One region of the Amycolatopsis sp. NPDC089917 genome, then DNA from elsewhere that is predicted to be linked to it. Evidence: riboswitches for the same ligand, from Rfam matches in the RefSeq annotation. Region 1 holds a riboswitch; each other region holds the start of a gene.
What was found. Region 1 has a riboswitch for cobalamin ahead of metE (5-methyltetrahydropteroyltriglutamate--homocysteine S-methyltransferase). Riboswitches for the same ligand answer to the same signal wherever they lie in the genome.
Positions count from the first base shown of each region.

Region 2: another riboswitch for cobalamin. It lies ahead of metE (5-methyltetrahydropteroyltriglutamate--homocysteine S-methyltransferase); the one in region 1 lies ahead of metE (5-methyltetrahydropteroyltriglutamate--homocysteine S-methyltransferase).
Region 3: another riboswitch for cobalamin. It lies ahead of AB0N89_RS21685 (ABC transporter substrate-binding protein); the one in region 1 lies ahead of metE (5-methyltetrahydropteroyltriglutamate--homocysteine S-methyltransferase).

Region 1 covers NZ_JBFBGL010000022.1:103,223-109,972, reverse strand. Annotated here, with positions in the region: gene metE (5-methyltetrahydropteroyltriglutamate--homocysteine S-methyltransferase) at 1-2,068, opposite strand, end outside; cobalamin riboswitch at 2,185-2,404, opposite strand; gene AB0N89_RS18315 (bifunctional 2-methylcitrate synthase/citrate synthase) at 2,491-3,609, opposite strand; gene prpB (methylisocitrate lyase) at 3,648-4,541, opposite strand; gene AB0N89_RS18305 (MmgE/PrpD family protein) at 4,541-6,022, opposite strand; gene AB0N89_RS18300 (3-hydroxybutyryl-CoA dehydrogenase) at 6,022-6,750, opposite strand, start outside.
Region 2 covers NZ_JBFBGL010000100.1:12,220-18,969, forward strand. Annotated here, with positions in the region: gene AB0N89_RS38765 (diguanylate cyclase) at 1-1,234, opposite strand, end outside; gene AB0N89_RS38770 (cytochrome P450) at 1,468-2,913, opposite strand; gene metE (5-methyltetrahydropteroyltriglutamate--homocysteine S-methyltransferase) at 3,051-5,324, opposite strand; cobalamin riboswitch at 5,425-5,646, opposite strand; gene AB0N89_RS38780 (TetR/AcrR family transcriptional regulator) at 5,690-6,259, opposite strand; gene AB0N89_RS38785 (2-dehydropantoate 2-reductase N-terminal domain-containing protein) at 6,349-6,750, shown strand, end outside.
Region 3 covers NZ_JBFBGL010000029.1:31,693-38,442, forward strand. Annotated here, with positions in the region: gene AB0N89_RS21665 (MarR family transcriptional regulator) at 1-70, opposite strand, end outside; gene AB0N89_RS21670 (alpha/beta hydrolase) at 67-876, opposite strand; gene AB0N89_RS21675 (SRPBCC family protein) at 926-1,363, opposite strand; gene AB0N89_RS21680 (class I SAM-dependent methyltransferase) at 1,405-2,148, opposite strand; cobalamin riboswitch at 2,187-2,326, shown strand; gene AB0N89_RS21685 (ABC transporter substrate-binding protein) at 2,405-3,913, shown strand; gene AB0N89_RS21690 (ABC transporter permease) at 3,915-4,856, shown strand; gene AB0N89_RS21695 (ABC transporter permease subunit) at 4,850-5,635, shown strand; gene AB0N89_RS21700 (ATP-binding cassette domain-containing protein) at 5,632-6,750, shown strand, end outside.

The DNA.
Region 1 (6,750 bases):
TGGCCATGTTCGACCGGGCCGCTTCCAGGCTGATGACGTCGGCGTCCATGTCGATGATCGCCTGCAGCACGTCGCCGAACTCGGCGTAGCACATGTGCGTGTGGATCTGCGTCTCGTCCCGCACGCCCGAGGTCGCCAGGCGGAAGGACGCCACGGCCCACTCCAGGTACGCGGCACGGTCGGCCGTGCGCAGCGGCAGGGTTTCGCGCAGCGCGGGCTCGTCGACCTGGATGACCTTGATCCCGGCGTTCTCCAGGTCGACGACTTCGTCCCGCAGGGCGAGCGCGACCTGGCGGGCGGTGTCGCCTTCGGGCTGGTCGTCCCGCACGAACGACCACGCGAGCATGGTCACCGGGCCGGTCAGCATGCCCTTGACGGGCCGCTCGGTCAGGCTCTGGGCGTAGGTGGCCCAGGCGACGGTCATCGGCTCGGGGCGCGCGACGTCGCCGACGATCAGCGGCGGCCGGACGTAGCGGGTGCCGTAGGACTGCACCCACCCGTGCTGGGTGGCCAGGAATCCGGTGAGCTGCTCGCCGAAGTACTGGACCATGTCGTTGCGTTCCGGCTCGCCGTGCACCAGCACGTCCAGGCCGATCTGTTCCTGTTCGGCGATGACCGCGCGGATCTCGGCCTTCATCGCCTCCTGGTAGGCGTCACGGTCGAGCTTGCCCGCCCGCAGCGCCGCGCGCGCCTTGCGCAGTTCACCCGTCTGCGGGAACGAACCGATCGTGGTCGTCGGCAGCTCCGGCAGCCGCAGCCGATCCTGCTGTGCCTGGCGGCGCTTGCCGTACGGGGCCGCGCGGTGCAGGTCCGCGTCGGTGATCGCGGCGACCCGGTCGCGGACGGCGGGCACCCGCACGATCGGTGACGCCGCGCGCGAGGCCAGTCGGCTGGCGTTGACGTGCAGGAGGTTGTTGATCGCGCCGCGGTCCTCGGTCAGGCCCCGGCGCAGGGTGACGATCTCCTCGAGCTTCTGCCGCGCGAACGCGAGCCAGCCGGCGATCTCGGGGTCCAGGTCGGTTTCCAGGGTGACGTCCAGCGGGACGTGCAGCAGCGAGCAGGACGCGGCGACGTCAACGGTGCCCGCCAGCCCGAGCAGGGTGCCGAGCGTGGTCAGGGCGGCGGTCAGGTCCGCGGCCCAGATGTTGCGGCCGTTGACGATCCCGGCGACCAAGCGCTTGCGGGGAATACCTCCCGCGGCGGCGAGCCCGTCGACGTTGGCCGCGGCCGCGCCGGTGAAGTCGATCGCGAGGCCCTCGACCGGCGCGGCGGCCAGCACCGGCAGTGCCTCGCCGAGCCGGTCGAAGTAGGAGGCCACGAGGATCTTCGGGCGCGCTTCCTCGCGGGCGAGGGCGGCGTAGGTCTCCTCGACCTTGGCCAGCACGTCGGACGGCTGGTCGGTCACCAGCGCGGGCTCGTCCAGCTGGACCCATTCCGCGCCCGCTTCACGCAGCTGCCGCAGCAGATCGATGTACAGCGGGACGATCCGGTCCAGCAGGTCCAGGGGCCGGAAGCCGTCGGTCCCGGTCGGGTCCTTGGCCAGCAACAGGAAGCTGACCGGGCCGAGGATGACCGGCCGGGTGGTGGCGCCCTGGTCGAGAGCTTCGGCGAACTCGGCGAGCGGCTTGCTCGCGTCGAGGCTGAACCGCGTGTCCGGGCCGAGTTCGGGGACGAGGTAGTGGTAGTTCGTGTCGAACCACTTGGTCATCTCCATCGGCGGCGCGTCCGCGGTGCCGCGCGCCATGGCGAAGTAGCGGTCCAGCCGTCCTGCGGGCGTGGTCACGTCCGGGACCGCGGTGAGGTGCCGCTGCGGGATCGCGCCGAGCATCCAGGAGGTGTCCAGGACGTGGTCGTAGAACGAGAAGTAGTTGCTGGGGATCTCGTCGATGCCCGCGTCGCGCAGTTCCGTCAGGTTCCCCTGGCGCAGCTCGCGGGCGGTCGCGAGCAGGGCGTCGGCGTCGACGCGGCCCGCCCAGTAGGACTCGATCGCCTTCTTCAACTGCCGGTCGGCACCCTGGCGGGGGTAGCCGTACACGGTGGCGCGGCTGGTTGTGGTTGTCGAGGTCACGGGGCTCTCCTTCGCGAGTCCACGTGGACCCCGCGAGAGCGCGCGACAAATCACGACCGGCACCCGGTCGTGATTCGGCGAGACCCAACCCGCGAGGTCGCAGCCACCACCCCACGGTCGTGGGGTGCACAGCGGGCAGGTCTTCGGACTCGTGGGCGTTCCGACGCACGCCGGGTTCCTACTGTCCGTCGCTTCCCAAGCCATCCCGGCTCAGTGCTGTCTCCGGAGAGACTGACGGAGGTCGTTCCCACTCACCGCTGCGGGGCAGTCCCGGATTCGCACCGGGTTCCCTCTTGCCTCGACCACCACCGTGAAACTCGCGGCGGCCGAACCAGCTGCGTCGCCACTGTAGCGTTTCGCGCTCGGGTTTTCCTCAAGTCTTTTCGGGCCGGCCACGCCATCGAGCGTGGCCGGCCCGGCGATCAAGGACGCTCGATGGCGCGCTGCGCCTTACCGGAGTAGACGCTCGACGGACGGATGAGGCTGTTGGCCGCGAGTTGTTCGGTGATGTGGGCGGTCCAGCCGGTGATCCGCGCGGCGACGAAGATCGGGGTGAACACCGGGGTGTCGAATCCCATCAGGTGATACGCGGGGCCAGCCGGGTAGTCGAGGTTGGGGTGCAGGCCCTTCTCCGCGTACATCGCCCGGGCCAGCGCCTCGTACAGGTCGAGCAGTTCGTGCCCGTCGCGGAGTTCGGCGACCTCCTGCAGCGCCTGGCGCATGGTCGGGACACGGGAGTCGCCGCTCTTGTAGACCCGGTGCCCGAAGCCCATGATCTTCCGCTTCTCGGCCAGTGCGGTCTTCAGCCACGCTTCGGCCTTGTCGGCCGAGCCGATCTCCTCGAACGTGGCCATCACGGCTTCGTTGGCGCCACCGTGCAGCGGGCCCTTCAGCGCGCCGATTCCCGCGGTGACGGCGCTGTAGAGGTCCGACAGCGTGGACGTGACCACGCGCGAGGTGAAGGTGGAGGCGTTGAAGCTGTGCTCGGCGTAGAGCACCAAGGACGTCTCGAACGCGCGGACGATCACCGGTTCCGGCACTTTACCGAGTGTCATGTAGAGAAAGTTCTCGGCGTATCCGAGGTCGTCGCGCGGCGGGAGCGGGCGCAGGCCGTGCCTGCGGCGCTGGGTGATGGCCACGACCGCGGGCAGCACCGCGAAAAGCCGCAACGCCTTGGCGTGGTTGGCTTCGGGCGAGTTGTCGTCCTCGCTCGGGTCGTTCGCGCCGAGGATGCTCACCGCGGTGCGGAGCGTGTCCATCGGGTGCGCGGTGTCGGGCAGCGCGAGCAACGTCGTCACCAGGTCGGCCGGGAGATCACGCTGCGCCCGCTCGGTCTCGTTCTGCGCGGCCAGCTGGGCGGCGTCGGGTAGTTCGCCGTGCCAGAGCAGGTACGCGACCTCTTCGAACGAGCAGCGCGCGGCGAGGTCCTGGACCGGGTATCCCCGGTAGGTCAGGGAGTTGGTGTCGGGGTTGACCATCGACACCTCGGTGGTGTCGACGACGACCCCGGCAAGTCCTTTGTAGACAGTGGGTGCGGACATGGTTGTCCCCTTGAAGGAATTCGGGCGTCCCAGGAAATCTAGACGCGGAAATTGAAGATGTTCTCGTCGAAAGCGTTGTAGGAGTTGTAGTCGAGCAGGTCGTACAGGTCGCGCCGGTGCTGCATCCGCGGAAGCAGGCTCTCCTGACTTCCCTGTTCTTCGATGGTGCGCAGGCCGTTCTCGGCGGCTTCCATCGCGAGCCGGAGCAGGGTGACGGGGTAGATGACGATGTTCACCCCTAGCGAGTCCAAGGTCTTCACATCCAGCAATTCGCTTTTGCCGAATTCGGTCATGTTCGCCAGGATCGGAACGTCGACCGAAGCCCGCATACGTTCGAAATCGGCCGGTCCGCGCATCGCTTCGGGGAAGATGAGATCGGCCCCGGCGTCGGCGTAAGCCTTCGCCCGGTCGATCGCGTCGTCGAGACCGTTCACCCCGGCGGCGTCGGTACGGGCGGCGATGACGAAGTCCGGATCACGCCGGGCCGCGACCGCGGCGGTGATCCGCCGGACGGCGACGTCGCGCTCCACGACGTCCTTGCCGTCGAGGTGGCCGCAGCGTTTGGGGTTGACCTGGTCTTCCAGGTGCATTCCCGCGACACCGGCGTCTTCCAGCAACTGGGTGGTGCGGGCGGCGTTCATCGGCTCGCCGAATCCGGTGTCGGCGTCGACCAGCGCGGGCAGCGCGGTGACACGGGCGATCTGCTGGGAGCGGCCCGCGACCTCGGTGATCGTGGTCAGCCCGATGTCGGGCAGGGCGAGTTCGGCCGACAGGACCGCGCCGGAGATGTAGACACCCTCGAAGCCACGCCGCTCGATGAGTTTGGCGCTCAGAGGGTTGAAGGCACCCGGAAAGCGTTGCAAGGCGCCGGAGTTCAGTCCGGCTCGGAACGCGGCGCGTTTCTCGGCGGGACTGGTGGTGGCGTGCAGCATCAGAAGATCCCCTTGCTCGCCGGCGTGCTGTCGAGTCCGGCGGGAAGCGCGATTCCGGCGACCTCGGCCGCGTCAAGCTCCCCGAGCCGGGTGACGGTGTCGAGGAACCAGTCCTGATCCTCGGGAGTGATCACGCCGTCGGCGAGCGTGCGGAACTTCGCGATGTACTGCTCGCGGGCGAACGGCCGTGCCCCGGCCGGGTGGGCGTCGGCGACGGCGATCTCGTCCGACAGCACCGTCCCGTCGGCGAGGGTGATCTCGACACGGCCGCCGAACGCCGGTTCGGGCGCGTGATAGCGCTCGGTCCAGTGGGGATCCTCGACGGTGCTGATCTTCTGCCAGAGTTCGACGGTGTCCGGGCGCGCGGCCCGGTCCGGCGCGTAGGACTTCTCGTGGTGCCATTCCCCGTCCTGCAACGCGACCGCGAAGATGTACGGGATCGAATGGTCCAGCGTCTCCCTGCTGGCCTTCGGGTCGTACTTCTGCGGGTCACCGGCGCCGGAGCCGATCACGTAGTGCGTGTGGTGGCTGGTGTGGATGACGATCTTCTCCACCTTGCCGAACTCGCCGACCTTCGGGCCGAGCCGCCGCGCGAGATCGATCAGCGCCTGGCTCTGGTACTCGGCCGAGTGCTCCTTGGTGTAAGTGTCCAAAATGGCCAGTTTGGCTTCACCCTTGCCGGGCAGCGGCACGGTGTACTCGGCCTTCGGCCCGCTGAGCAGCCAGGCGATGAAACCGTCCTCACCCTCGTAGATCGGGCTCGGCGCGCCCTCGCCGCGCATCACGCGATCGACGGCCTCGATCGCGGCCTTGCCGGCGAACGCCGGGGCGTACGCCTTCCACGAGGAGATCTCGCCCTTGCGGGACTGCCGGGTCGTCGTCGTGGTGTGCAGCGCCTGCCCGATGGCCTGGTACACCGTCTCCGTGTCCAAGCCCAGCAGTGCCCCGATGCCACCGGCGACCGACGGGCCGAGGTGGGCGATGTGGTCGATCTTGTGTTCGTGCAGGCAGATCCCGCGGACCAGGTTCACCTGGAGTTCGTACCCGGCGGCGATCCCGCGCAGCAGGTCCGCGCCGGTGCGCCCGGTGTGCTGGGCGACGGCGAGGATCGGCGGGATGTTGTCCCCGGGGTGCGAGTAGTCCGCGGCGAGGAAGGTGTCGTGATAGTCCAGTTCCCGCACGGCGACGCCGTTGGCCCACGCGGCCCATTCCGGCGAGTACCGGCCTTCGACACCGAACACGGTCGCGCCCGGCTTGCCGAGGTGCGAGAGCGCCTGGTCCCGGGCGGAGCGGACCGGACGGCGGGTCAGCGACGCGGCGGCCACGGCGGCGTTGTCGATCACCCGGTTGATCACCATGTCGGCGACCTCGGGCGTGACCTCGACGTCGTCGGTGGCGACAGCGGCGAGCTTCCACGCCAGCTGCTCCTCGCGCGGCAGGGCTTCGGCGGAGGGATACGTGCGGACGGTGTGGTCGATCATCACTTTCCTTCGTAGACGTAGAAACCGCGGCCGGCCTTCTTGCCGAGCAACCCGGCGTCGACCATGCGCAACAACAAGGGAGGAGGCGCGTAGAGCGCTTCCTTGAATTCGGCGTAGAGCGAGTCGGCGATCGCGGCGACCGTGTCGAGGCCGATCAGATCCGTCAGCCGCAACGGCCCCATCGGATGCGCGGTCCCGAGTTCCATCCCCCGGTCCACATCGGACGCCGAGGCGAATCCCGACTCGACCATCCGGATCGCCGAAAGCAGATAGGGCACGAGCAGCGCGTTGACCACGAACCCGGCCCGGTCACGCGCCCGCACGGTCTTCTTGCCCAGCACGTCCTGGGCGAACCGTTCGGCCCGGTCGGTGGTGGCGGGGCTGGTCAGCAACGAGCCGACCACCTCGACCAGCGGCAGCACCGGGACCGGGTTGAAGAAGTGCAGGCCGACGACCTGCGCGGCCCGCTCGGTGGCCATGCCCAGCCGCATGATCGGGATGGACGAGGTGTTGGAGGCGAGGATCGCGTCCGGGGCCTCGACCACCTTGTCCAGCGTCGCGAACAGCTCGGTCTTGATCTGCTCGTCCTCGGCGACGGCCTCGATCACCAGCTGCCGGTCGGCCAGGTCACCGAGATCGGTGGTGAACCGCAGCCGCCAGGCGGCACGCTCGGCGGCCGGGCGTTCCAGCTTGCCCGCCTTCACCGCGCGGTCGAGGGACGCGAGGAT
Region 2 (6,750 bases), on a different contig from region 1:
TGGTCATCCCGGTGATCTGCGCCAGCGGATAGAACTCGTCGGAGTCCAGTTCGCCCTTCTCCGGATGGGTCCAGCGCAGCCCGGCGTTGACCGCGGCCAGCTGGTCCGGATCCGCGAGCTTCACCGTCGGCTGGTAGATCAGCGAGAACTCGCCGTTCTCCAGCGCGCCCGCGATGACCGCGCCGAGCTGGTAGCGGCCGCGGTCGCGCGCGTCGAGTTCCGGGTCGAACAGCATCCACTGCGCCTTGCCCGCCTCCTTGGCGCGGTGCAGGGCGATCTCCGCGGCCCGGAGCAGGTCTTCCGGTCCGCCGTCAGTGACCTGGCGGACGACGATGCCGGCGCTCGCGCTGACCCCGATGCCGTGCCCGCCGAGGTAGATCGGCTCGACCAGTTCTTCCAGGGCCTGCTCGACCAGGGCGATCACCTGGAGCGAGGTGAACCCGCCGCGCAGCAGGACGGCGAACCCGTCGCCGGACAGCCGGGCGACGGAACCGTGGTGATCGCCGGTGAACACGGCCTTGAGCTTGTTCGCGACCCCGCGCAGCACCTGGTCGCCGACGCCGGCCCCGAGACCGTCGTTGATCACCTTGAAGCCGTCGACGTCGAGGTAGACGAGCGCGACCTGTTCGCCGCCGGGTCCCGCCAGGGCGGTTTCGAGGGCGTTGCCGAACGCGGTGGCGTTCGGCAGGCCGGTCAGCGCGTCGTGCACGTTCTGGTGCAGCAGCTGTTCCTGGAGCAGGTGGATCTCGTTGGCGTCCGAGACCATCAGGACCGGGTACGTCGAACCGGGCCGGTCGCCGGGAAGGTCGGTGAGGGTCACGTCGACCCAGATGGTGCCTTCTTCACCGTGGTCCAGCAGCAGGCGTTCCTGCTGGGTCGGCTGGCCGAGCGTCATGAGCTGGGAGAGCCCGTTCCGCAGCCGGGAGACGTCGTGGTCGGCGGAGCCGAGGTCGGGGATGTTCCGGCCGCGCAGCGCCGAGGGGCGGCAGCCGAGGAGTTTGCCGAGCGCGGTGTTCGCCTCGACGATCTCGCCGTCGGTGTCGGCGAGCGCGATCCCGATGGGGGACGCGGAATAGAGCTTGGAGAAGCGATCCCTGGCGGACCCGTGATCGGGTTCGGCCCGGACGGCGTCCTGGGCGACGCCGAGCAGGAACTCTTCGAGTTGCTCCTGGGGAAGCGATACTCCTTTGGTGTCAGCGAGCGTCGCGGCCCATCTCCGAGCGACGTCCACCAACCCTGGTACGGAACCAGGCTCGGGCACACTTCACCTCTTCATGCGCGGGTTATGGCCAGCTCAGACCGGGTGTCCGAGCCCACGGACCCACACTAGGTATGAGCCGACCGGGTGTAGTGCCACGGCATCACGCGCGATCCGGGGTGTCTACCGGCTGAAAGGGTGATCGCGCTACACGAGTGGTGACCGGAAGTTACCAAGAGTACTCGTTGGTGGTTGTCCGTCGACCGGCTTCAGCGCGCGGTCAGCCGGATCGGCAGGCCGTCCGCGGGAACGGGCAAAGAAACGTAGTCCCAGCGCGCGGTGTAGCCGTCGGGGACCGACCACCGATACGCCCGCAGCATCTCGTGGAGCAGCGCTTTCACTTCGAACGTCCCGAAATGCAGGCCGATGCACTTGTGCGCGCCACCGCCGAACGGCATCCACGCGTACCGGTGCGACTTGTCCTCGCGGCGTTCCTCGCCGAAGCGGTCCGGGTCGAAACGCATCGGATCGGTCCAGTGCTCCGGCGCGAAATGGTTGACGGTGGGCGAAACCCCGACCAGTGTCCCTTCGGGGACGAAGTGCCCGAGGACTTCCGTGTCCTTCACGGTTTTCCTTGCCAGGGAAGGAACCGGGGCCACCAGGCGCAGGGATTCCTTGATCACCAGGTCCAGCGTCTTCAGGGACTCCAGCGCCTCGATGTCCGGCACGTCGTCGCCGAGCGCGAGGGACTCCCGGCGCGCGCGTTCCTGCCATCCGGGGTTCTTGGCGAGGTGGTAGACGGCGGCGGCGCTGGTGATGGTCGACGTGTCGTGCGCCGCCATCATCAGGAAGATCATGTGGTTCACGACGTCGGAGTCGGTGAAGCGGTCGCCGTCCTCGGTGGTGGCGTGGCACAGGGCGGTGAAGAGGTCGTCGCCGTCGCTCGCCCGTTTCGCGGGCAGATTCGCCGCGAAGTAGCGTTCGAGGACCTTGCGGCCGTGCAAACCCGCCGCCCAACGGCCGCCGGGAACGGGGAACCGCACGATGGCCGTGCCCGCGCGCACGGAGTTCACGAACGCGCGGTTGATCGCGGCCGCGTCGTCACCCGATCGCATGCCCATGAACACGCGCGTCGCGACGTCGAGCGTGAGTTGCTTGAGGGACCAGTAGATCCGCGGGTTCGGCCGGTCCGCCCACGCGGCGATGCCTTCGCGCAGGGCCGGTCCCATCTGGTCGACGTACCCGGTGAGCCGCTGCCGCGTGAACGCCGCCTGCATGATCCGGCGGTGCAGATGGTGCTCGCCGAAATCGAGCAGCATCAGGCCGCGGTCGAAGAACTGCTCGATGAAGAACTTCCAGCCCTCCTGGGAGAAGGCCTTGTCCTTGTTCACCAGCGCGATCTGTGTGGCCTCCGGGCCGGAGAGGGTGACGATGCGGCGGCCGAACGCGCCCATCCACGACACCGGGCCGTAGGTCTCGTGGCGTTTGAGGCCGAACTCGATACCGAAGCGCATGAAGTCCAGCGCGTGCCCGATGACCGGCGGGCCTTCGTCGCCGAGGACGGGCTTGAGGCCCGGCGGGGCGGGCGCGAGTTCGCGGACCGGCCAGGTCGCGCCGAGCCAGCGCTGGTCCACCGAACGCGGCAGGGGGATCGAGGTGAGCGGCGGGACCCGCTCGCGCAGCGCTCCGGTGACCTTTTCGACGGTGTTCGCCATGGTGACCATCTCCCCGTTGAGACCGGCTACCGCTCCACCATCGCACCCTTGTTGACGTCCTGACAATACCTCGGCGGAAGTCCGTGAAGGACTCCTTGAGGGACTCAGAGTCCCTCAAGGAGTCCTTCACGGAACGGTCAGCCCAGCTCGGACCGGACCGCCCGGGCGGCCGCGACCAGGTTCCGCAGGGCCGGTTCGACCTCGGCGTAACCGCGGGTCTTCAGGCCGCAGTCCGGGTTGACCCAGATCCGCTCGGCGGGCACGGCGCCGACAGCGGTCCGCAGCAGCCCGCTGACCTCGTCGACGCCGGGGACGCGCGGCGAGTGGATGTCGTACACGCCGGGCCCGACACCGCGGCCGAAGCCCGCCGCGCCGAGGTCGGTGACGACCTCCATCTTCGACCGCGCGGCCTCGATGCTGGTGACGTCGGCGTCGAGCGCGTCGATCGCCTTGACCACCTCGCCGAACTCCGAGTAGCACATGTGCGTGTGGATCTGCGTCGCGTCGGAGATGCCGGACGTCGCCAGGCGGAACGACGAAACCGCCCACGCGAAGTACGCCTCGTGCGCCGCCGCGCGCAGGGGGAGCAGTTCCCGCAGCGCCGGCTCGTCGACCTGGATGACGCGGATGCCTGCCTCCTGCAGGTCGTGCACCTCGTCGCGGATGGCCAGCGCCACCTGGCGGGCGGTCTCGCCCAGCGGCTGGTCGTCGCGGACGAACGACCACGCCAGGATCGTCACCGGACCGGTCAGCATCCCCTTGACGGGTTTGCCGGTCAGGCTCTGCGCGTAGCGAGCCCATTCGACGGTCATCGGCTCCGGACGCGAGACGTCGCCGTACAGGATCGGCGGCCGGACGCACCGCGAACCGTAGGACTGCACCCAGCCGAAGTCGGTGGCGGCGAACCCGGCCAGCCGTTCGGCGAAGTACTGCACCATGTCGTTGCGCTCGGGTTCGCCGTGCACCAGCACGTCCAGGCCGAGGTCCTCCTGCAACCGGACGACGTGCTCGATCTCCGCCTTCATCGCGGCCTCGTAGCCCGCGTCGTCCAGCGACCCCGCCTTGTGGGCGGCCCGCGCCTTGCGGACCTCGGTGGTCTGCGGGAACGAGCCGATCGTCGTGCTCGGCAAGGGCGGCAGGTCCAGCGCGGCCTGCTGTGCCGCCGCGCGCCGGGCATAGGGGGAGCGGACGGTGTCGTCCGGCCGCAGCGCCTCCAGCCGGGCGCGCACCTCGGCGTCGGCCAGGTCTGCCGCCGTCGCGCGGTCCGCGGCCGCGGCACGTGCGGCGGACAGATCGACGCCGTCCTCCTTCAACGCGCGCCCGAGCAGGACGACCTCGTCGACCTTCTGCTTGGCGAAGGCGAGCCAGCCCTTGAGACGCGGGTGGAGCCCGTCCTCCCGCTCGACGTCGTAGGGCACGTGCAGCAGCGAGCACGACGTCGAGACGCTGACCGACTTCGCGGTGCCGAGCAGCGTCGCCGCCCGGCCGAGCGCGCGGGCCGGGTCGGTGCGCCAGACGTTGCGCCCGTCCACGACCCCGGCCAGGACCTCCTTGTCGCGCAAGGCGGGCTCGGCCACGACGGCGTCCACAAAGGACTCGTCGGTGACGAGGTCGACGGCGATCGCGTCGATCGGGGAGCGGGCGAGCACGCCCAGACCGCGGCCGAGGCCGCCGAAGTACCCGGCGACCAGGATCTTCGGCCGCGCGGTCGCTTTCGCGAGCCGGTGGTAGGCGCGGATGAGCGCGTTGAGCTCTTTCTCGGTGCGGTCCGCCGCGAACGCGGGCTCGTCGAACTGGACCCACTCGACGCCTTCGTCGTGCAGGCGCCGCAACAGTTCGACATAGCCGTCGAGGAGGTTGTCGAGCAGATCCAGCGGTCGGAAGCCCTCAGGGGCGCTTTCGGTCGCCTTCGCGAGCAGCAGGAACGTCACCGGGCCCACGAGCACCGGCCTGGTCTCGACGCCGATCGCGCGGGCCTCGCGGTACTCGTCCAGCGGTTTGGTGCCGGTGAGCGAGAACGTCGTGTCCGGGCCCAGTTCGGGGACGATGTAGTGGTAGTTCGTGTCGAACCACTTCGTCATCTCCATCGCCGGCGCGTCCTGCACCCCGCGCGCGGCGGCGAAGTAGGTGTCCAGCGGCGAAAGACCGAGCGTCGTGAAGCGCTCCGGCAGCGCCCCGAACAGCTCGGCCGTGTCGAGCACCTGGTCGTAGTGGGAGAACGTGTTGGACGGGACGGAATCCAGCCCCGCGTCCTTGAGTTCCCGCCAGGTCCGGGTGCGCAGCGCGCGGCCGGTGTCCAGCAGTCCGGCCTCGTCGATCTTGCCAGCCCAATAGCGTTCTAGCGAACGCTTGAGTTCCCGGTCCGGTCCGATCCGGGGATAGCCCAGCACTGTCGTGCCGATTTCGGTCACAGCTCTCTCCTCGCGAGCTTGTCGTCGGAGCCCGGAGCGCGCGCAGGAGTGACCGCCGTTCGGTCGTGCCCATCCCACGAGGCCCGGACTCACGCACGCCGTCGGCGCGCGTACCACGGGCAGGTCTTCGGACTCGTGGGCGACGTGCTCGCTCCTACCGGCCGTCGCTTCCCGGGTGCCATACCCAGTGCTTTACCGTGTCTCGCACGGTGACGGCTTTCGTTCCCACATACCGCTGCGGGGCAGTCCCGGATTCTCACCGGGTTCCCTGTTACCTCGACCGGCCTGGGAGGCCGGGCGAACCAGTAGCACCCTGGAGCGTACCGAGGCCCGCTACGGGACTGCTCGAATGTGAGCAAAGTCGGTCAGCGTGAGCGGCGCAGCCCGTCCAGCAGAAGGGTGACGACACCGTCGGCCTCGGCCCGCCACCCGGGACGGTCATGGGCCGCGCCGATGCCGTGCAGCGCCATCAGCACGGCTCCGGCGTCGACGTCGTCGCGAATGGCGCCGTCCCGCACGGCGTCGGCCACCAGGGCGGTGACGGCCTCTTCCAGCGCTCGGCTGCCCTCGGCGAGAGCGCCCGAACGATCGGCCATGAGCGTGGCCAGCGTCCTGGCCAGGCCTTCGTGGGCGCCTATGTGGTCGACCATGTCGCGGAGGAAGGTCGCCAGAGCCTCCGCCGCGGGCAGCGAGGCCTGGAGATGCCGGGCGCGGTCGCACAGCGCGGCGACTTCTCCGTGGTAGACCGCCTCGGCCAGCGCTTCCCTGGTGGGGAAGTGGCGGTAAAGCGTGCCGGTGCCCACGCCTGCCAGGCAGGCGAAGTCGTCGAAGCGCAGGTCGAAGAAGCATCCGGCCTGGAAGAGCTCCCGGGCCTTGGCGAGCAGGGCCTCGCGCTTGCGCCGGGCGTCGGCCCGCAGCGGCTTGTCGGCGGTCATGCGCTCCCTCGCGTTGACAACTGGAGATCATCTCCATATTTTCGAAGTGGAGATAATCTCCAGTTCGATCGTACCCCGCGAGGTTCACCTTGAAGATCTTGATGTTCGGAAGAGGCGTGATCGCCACCATCTACGGCTGGGCCCTGCACAAGGCGGGACATGACGTCGAGTTCTACGTCCGGCCGGGTCGCGCGGCGACGTACGGGGACGCGGTGGACCTCGACCTGCTCGATACGCGGCGCCGGATGTGGGGGCGGCGCGTCGTCGAGAAGTGGCCGGTGCGCCTCCGCGAGACACTGGAGCCGGACCACGATTTCGACCTGATCGTGCTCAGCGTTTCGCACCACCGCCTGCCGGAGGCGACGGAATTCCTGGCTCCGCGCGTCGGCCGGGCCACGGTGCTGGTCTTCGGCAACATCTGGACCGAGCCGACGGCCGCGATCGGCCCGCTCCCGCTCGACCGGATCGCCTGGGGCTTTCCCCAGGCCGGT
Region 3 (6,750 bases), on a different contig from region 1:
GAAGGTTCCACGACGCGAGGAAGTCGCCCATGGTGGTCACGAACACTTCGCGATCGTCGGCGACGGTCATGCCGCGGGCTCCCAGCCGTCGATGACGTCCACGATGGCCTTCGTGGACCTGTCCGCCGCGTCCAAGGTGACGACGTGCCCCGCGGCGGGAACGACCTGTTCGGTCACACCCTCGGCTCGCGCCCAGCGAGGCATCGCGGACGCGATGTTGCCGGTCCGGTCGTCCTCGCCCCGGATCAGGCCGAGCGGAACGGGCGTGCGGTACCCCGGCTCCGGGTCGACGAGCGACACGGTTGCTCGCCAGACGTCGAGGAAGACGTGTTTGGGCATGCGCGCGAAGGTCGCCTCACACTCGGCGATCCCTTCCGGCGTCACGGCCGAGGCGCGGGCCATGAGACCGGGAAGCCGCGAGGCGGGGACGAGCGCCAGCGACGGCGCGGCGAATCTCAGCAGGAGCCGCTCCACGGCGCTGAGCGGACCGGCGTTCCAGGTCGAGTCCACGACGACGAGACCGCCCGCGCGCTCGGGAAGGCGGCGGACCAGCGCCTGCGCGAGATTGCCGCCGAGGGAGTGCCCGATCAGGATCGGACGATCGAGACGGAGATGGTCGAGCAGGGCGGTCAGGTCGTCGAGCGCGATCGCCGCGGTGAAGCGGGAACCCGGCGCGAGAACCGACTCGCCGTGCCCGCGCTGATCCCAGATGACCACCCGATGGCCGCGTTCGTGCAGCGCCCGCGCCTGGGCGTCGAACATCCGGTGGTCCATGCCCGCGCCGTGGGTGAAGACGACAGGACGCAGTTCGCCCGCGAGGTCTCCGTACCGCAGTTCTTGGGCGCCCCGGCGGAGCACGCCCGTCATATTCACCATTTTCTAAATCTAGCGCACACTTCCGGCGAGGATCCGCCGGAGTCGTCGTTCAGCGCCCGGCCCAGCCGCCTTGCTCTTCGGCGGCCTCGACGTCGGAGTCGGCGACGGCGGTGTGCGCCAGCGCGGCGACGGTCTCCTCGAGTCCGCGCTGGACTTCCTCCTCCCCTGCCTCGCGGACGCTGCTCAAGGTCACGGTCAACCGCGCCGCGTTCGCACCGGCGTCTTCGACCGACAGCCGGCCGTGGTAGTCGTTCGGGCCTTCGGATCCCCAGCTCAAGGAACGGCTTTCCTCGTCGACCTTCAGCCACGCTTCCGCTTCGACGTGCTCACCGTGCACTTCGGCCTCGACATGGACGGCGTCGCCGCCCTCGGGCTCGGCTTGGCTCAGCTGCGGGAAGAAGTGCGGCAGGTTCCGTGGTTCACGCAGGTAGTCGAACAGTTCGGAGGCGGGCAGATCGATCGTGGCGGTGTGGCGAAACTCGGTCATGATCACGCATACCCGGCCTTCCCGCCGGGGAAACCACCAGGTCAGCGCAGCGCGGTCAGGACGTAGTCGTCGCCGAACTGCCACACCGGGGCCACCTCCGCGAAGCCCGCCTCCCGGAGCAGCCTGGTGTGTTCCTGCGGGCTGAGCCTGTTGCCGTAGCCGGTCGAGATGCCGCCCAGTTCCTCCGCCGTGAACTCCGCTCGCAGGGCGGGATCGGCCGCGATCGCGGCCCACCAGCTCTTCCAGTCTTCGTTGGCCTCGACCCCGGCCCGGGTGGCACGGCGGTTCTTGACGGCCTCGGCGAACTCGCGGATGCCCGGCTGCTCGTCGTAGAAGTGGTCGCCGTTGACGAGCACCCCGCCCGCTCGCAGCGCGCCCGCGAGGTCGCGGTAGACGTCGGCGAGGCGATCCGGCTTGAGCCAATGCAGGGCGGTCGTCGAGACGGCGGCGTCGATCGTCCGCCACGTCAGCCAGCCGTCCTCGGCGAGATCCGCCCGGACGTACTCGATGTTCGCGGTCTCCGGACGGCCGGCCCTGGCGAGTGCGAGCAGGAACGGGTCGTTGTCGACGCCGACGACCCGGGCGTGCGGCAGGCGCCGGGCGAGCCTGGTGGCCAGTGAGCCGGGCCCGCAGCCGAGGTCCAGCACCAGCGGTTCGGCGACGTCGCGGCAGCCGTGTTCGACGACGTCGATCAGCACGTCGAACCGCTCTTCACGGTCCGCGATATAGCGTTCCTGCTGAAGGTCCCACCGTCGCACCCAGCCTGCCGCGAGCTTTTCGTCCACCGCGCTCCCCTTCGTGATCTTGATCCTGTGTAGCACAGGATCTCCATGGGTTACCGTGTGCGCCACAACGTAAGAAAGTGCCCGTCGGGGGAAGCCGGTGCGAATCCGGCGCTGACCCGCAACCGTGAACGGCAGTACGCCGTGAGCCGGACTGCCCGCCGGGTACTGCCAGCCCCAACTGTCGTGGAGTGCGGAGCGGGGTCCCGTTCGACGTGCTCGCGCGCCCGGGACAGTGCTCGATGTCCCGGAGGTTACTGTGACGCGTCATCCGTTCGGCCGCCGGCGTTTGCTCGCCCTGGCCGCCCTCGCGCCGTTGGCCGCCTGCGGGGCTGCGCCCGCGGACAAGGGCCGGTTGCGGGTCGCGTTCGCCGCGGGTGGTTCGAAGGAGACGCTGGACCCCACCCAGGTTTCGCTGTTCGTCGACCAGGCGCGGGCCAAAGCGCTCTTCGACACGCTGGTCGCCTACAACGCCGACACCTCGTTGCGGCCGCGGCTGGCCGAATCCTGGGAAAGCGACGGCTCCGGGACGCGCTGGCGGATCCGGCTGCGACAGGCGGCTTTCCACGACGGACGTCCGGTCACCGCGGACGACGTCCTGTACAGCTTCCGGCGGATCGCCGACCCCGCGCTGGCCTCCTCGTCCCGGCAGTACTTCGCGAAGGTGGACTTCGGCCGCAGCAAGGCCGTGTCAGCCACCGAACTGGAGCTGGTGCTGAGCGCGCCCGACTTCGAATTCCCGTCGGGGTGGGGCGCGCCGGGCGCGGAGATCGTGCCCGCCGGGACGACGGCGTTCGGCGCGCCGGTCGGCTCCGGGCCGTTCCGCTTCGTCTCGTTCACCCCCGGCGGCGCGGCGGTGTTCCGCAAGAACGAGTCCTATTGGGACGGTGCGCCGAGCCTCGACGAGCTCGAATTCGTCCCGGTCAACGACGAAACGGCGCGGGTCAACGCGCTGCTGTCCGGGCAGGTCGACTACGCCCACGACCTGGCCGCCGGCACCGCGGCTCGGCTGACGGGCGACGGGCGTGTGTCGCTGCTCGAAGCCAAGGGCACGACCATGCAGGGCCTGATCCTTCGCTTGACCCAGCCGCCGTTCGCCGACCCGCGGCTGGTGCGCGCCGTACTGTCCGGAGTGGACCGGGAAGCCCTGAACCGCGTCGCGCTGGCCGGGCGCGGCGAGATCGGCAACGACCTGTTCGGCAAGGGACTCCGCGGTTACGCCACCGGCATTCCCCAGCGGCCGCGCGATGTGGGCCTGGCCCGTTCGCTCGTCCGGGAAGCGGGCGCCGAGGGACTGGCCTTCGCCGTCGAAACCAGCGACGTCGATCCCGGCTTCCCCACGGCGGCGACACTGATTTCCCAGCAGCTGAACGAATTCGGCCTGAAGGTCACGCCGAACACGCGCGCGTCGAGCACGTACTTCGGCGAGACGAAGACCAAGGGCGTCGCCGCGCTCACCCGCACGGCCACCTTGCCGGTGCCGACATTCCTCAACCAGCGCTTCCGCACCGGAGGGTCGAACAACGTCAACGGCTTCACCTCGCCGGAGTTCGACGCCCTCATGGATCGTGCGGCGGCCACCGCGGACGAGGGTGCCCGGCTGGCGCTGTTCGGGGACGCCCAGCGGATCACGCACGAGTCCGGCGGCCTGCTCGCCTGGGGCTTCAGCACCTGGACGATCGCGGCGTCGAAGCGGGTGTCCGGGCTGGTCACCGCACCGCCGAACACCTTCGACTGGGCGAGGTTCGACCGCGCCCGCCTGTCCTGACGTGCCCGGATACGCCTTGCAGCGGCTGGGGTTCGCCGTGGTGCAGGCGCTGTTCGTCCTGGTCGCCACGTTCGCCGTGACCTCGCTGCTCCCCGGCGACGCGGCCTCGGTCGTGCTCGGAGAGCAGGCCACCGAGGAGCAGATGGCGACGGTGCGCCATCAACTCGGCCTCGATCAGCCACTTCTGGACCGGTTCGGGCACTGGCTCTCGGGCCTGGTCACCGGCGACCTCGGCCGCTCACTCGTCACGGGCGCCCCGGTGACGGACGAGATCGGCCGCCGGTTCGCCGCCACGGCGGTGCTCGCCGGGGTGACCTTGCTCGTGCTCGTCCCGCTCGCGCTGGGCGTCGGGGTGGCGTGCGGTGTCCGCGAAGGCTCCCGGACCGACCGGGTGCTCACGGCCGTCACCTTGTTCCTGCATTCGATCCCCGAGTTCGTTCTCGGACTGCTGCTGGTCGCGGGATTCGCCGTCTACACCGGGCTGCTGCCCGCCACCGCCGCCGGAACGGAGCTGACCGCGCGGCCCGCGGTGCTCGTGCTGCCGGTGATCGTGCTCGTCGGCCGTCAGCTGTGCGACGTGGCCCGGCAGATCCGGGTCGGCGTCGCGGAGCAGACGCGGGGGCAGGTGGCGGAGCATCTGCGCCTGCTCGGCCTGCCCGAACGCACCCTCGTGCTGCGGCATCTCCTGCCCGCCGCCGCGGCCCCCGCCGTGCAGCAACTCGCCCGCGCCGTCGAAGGGCTGCTGACCGGCACGGTGATCGTCGAATCCCTGTTCGCGATCACCGGTATGGGCACCGGCTTCGTCGAAGCCGTGCAGAACCGGGACATCCCGCAGGTGCAGGGATACGTGCTCGTGTTCGCCGGCGTCGTCGTGGTCGGGAACCTGGTCGCGGATCTGGTCGCGCACCGGCTGACCCCGCGCCGGGAGCTGGTCACGTGGTGAGCCGGACGCTCGGCTGGATACTGCTCGCCGTCCCGGTGCTGCTCGCGGTGGCCGGACCGATGGTCGCGGGCCCGGCGGTGTCCGTCGGGGCGCCCTGGCAGCCACCGGATTCCGCCCATCCGCTCGGCACCGACGTCCTCGGCCGTGACGCGCTCGCGGTGATCCTCACCGGCGGCCTTCCCGTGATCGGCATGACCGTCGCCGCGCTCGGGCTCGCGTACCTGGTCGGCCTACCGCTCGGCCTCTTCGCGGCCGGGCGCGGACGGTGGGCCGACGAGGCGGTGATGCGCTCGCTCGACCTCGTGCTGGCGTTCCCTTCGCTGCTGGTGCTCATGGTGCTCGCCGCGACCGGGCATCGCGGGCCCGGCGTGCTCGTCCCCGCCGTCGCCGCGCTCCAGCTGTCGGCGATCACCCGCGTCGTGCGGGCTTCGGCGCTGGCGCCCGGCTGCCGTACCGCCGTGGAAGCCCTTACGCTGCAGGGACGACCGTGGTGGCGCATCCAGCTCGGCTATGTCGCCCGGTACGTCGTCGGCCCGGTCTCCACCGACGCGGGGTCCCGGCTCGGCGTGGTGCTCTACCTGCTGGCGTCGGCGAACTTCCTCGGTCTCGGGCTGCCCGCGGACTCCCCGGATTGGGCCGTGGTCATCGAACGCAACAGCGAGGCCCTTTACACCGCTCCCGCGGTGGTGCTGGTGCCCGCCGCGCTGCTGATGGCGCTGTGCGTCGGGACCAACCTCGTCACCGACCGGCTGCTCGCCGCCCGGCGGGTGAGCCTGTGACGGTCTTGGAGATCAGCGGCCTTTCCGCCCGCGCCGGGGACACCGCTCTGCTCGGCGACGTCTCGCTGTCCCTCGAACCAGGCCGGGTGCTCGTCGTGCTCGGCGCGTCCGGCACGGGGAAGACCACCCTGGGCCTGGCCGCGACCGGGCGCGCCCGGCCCGGCATCGCCCTGTCCGGCTCGGTCCGGCTGGCGGGAGCCGAACTGCTCGGCCGCACCGGGGCCGAGCTCCGGCGGATCCGGGCCGGGGTCGTCGGCCATCTGCCGCAGCAGCCGTCGGCGGTGCTGGACCCGGTCCGCCGCTGCGGGCCGGTGCTGGCCGAACTCGCCGCGATCCGCCATCACGGCCGGACGTCGCGGCTGGCGGCGGCCCGCGCCGCGCTGGCGGAAGCGGGGCTGGAGCAAGGTCTGTGGCGCCGGTTCCCGCATCAGCTCTCCGGCGGGCAGCAGCAGCGCATGGCCCTCGCCACCACGCTGGTGACCCGGCCGAAGGTGCTCGTGCTCGACGAACCCACGAGCGGTCTCGACCCGGAGAGCAGCGCGGTGCTCGCCGCCAGACTCAAGGACCTTTCCCGTGCCGGGACGGCGTTGCTGGTCCTGACCCACGACCTCGCCCTCGCCCGCGCTTTGCCCGGCGACGTCGCCGAACTCCGCGACCACCGCCTGGTTCCCTGCGAAGCCGTGTCCGGGCAGGAGCCCCCTGAGACGCCTGTGCCTTCACCGGCCGAACCGGTACTCGTCGTCCGCGGGCTCACGGTGCGCGCCGGAGGGACGACACTGGTCGAGGACCTCGATCTGGAGCTGGCGGCGGGCAGCCGCACCGCGCTCGGCGGCGTCTCCGGCGCGGGCAAGACGACGCTCGCCCGCGCGCTCGCCGGGTTGACCCCGCCGAGCGCGGGCACGATCGAAGTCGACGGTGTACGCCTCCCCCGCCTGGCCCGCCGACGCGGACGCGCGCGGCTGCGGGCGATCCAGTACGTCCACCAGGACAGCCGCGCCTCTTTCGACGAGTTCCGCGGAGTGCTCGACCAGGTCGCCGACACCGCCTGCCTCCTTCGCGGCATCAGCCGTTCCGCCGCCCTGCTCGAAGCGTCGGAGGTCCTGCGGTCTCTCGGC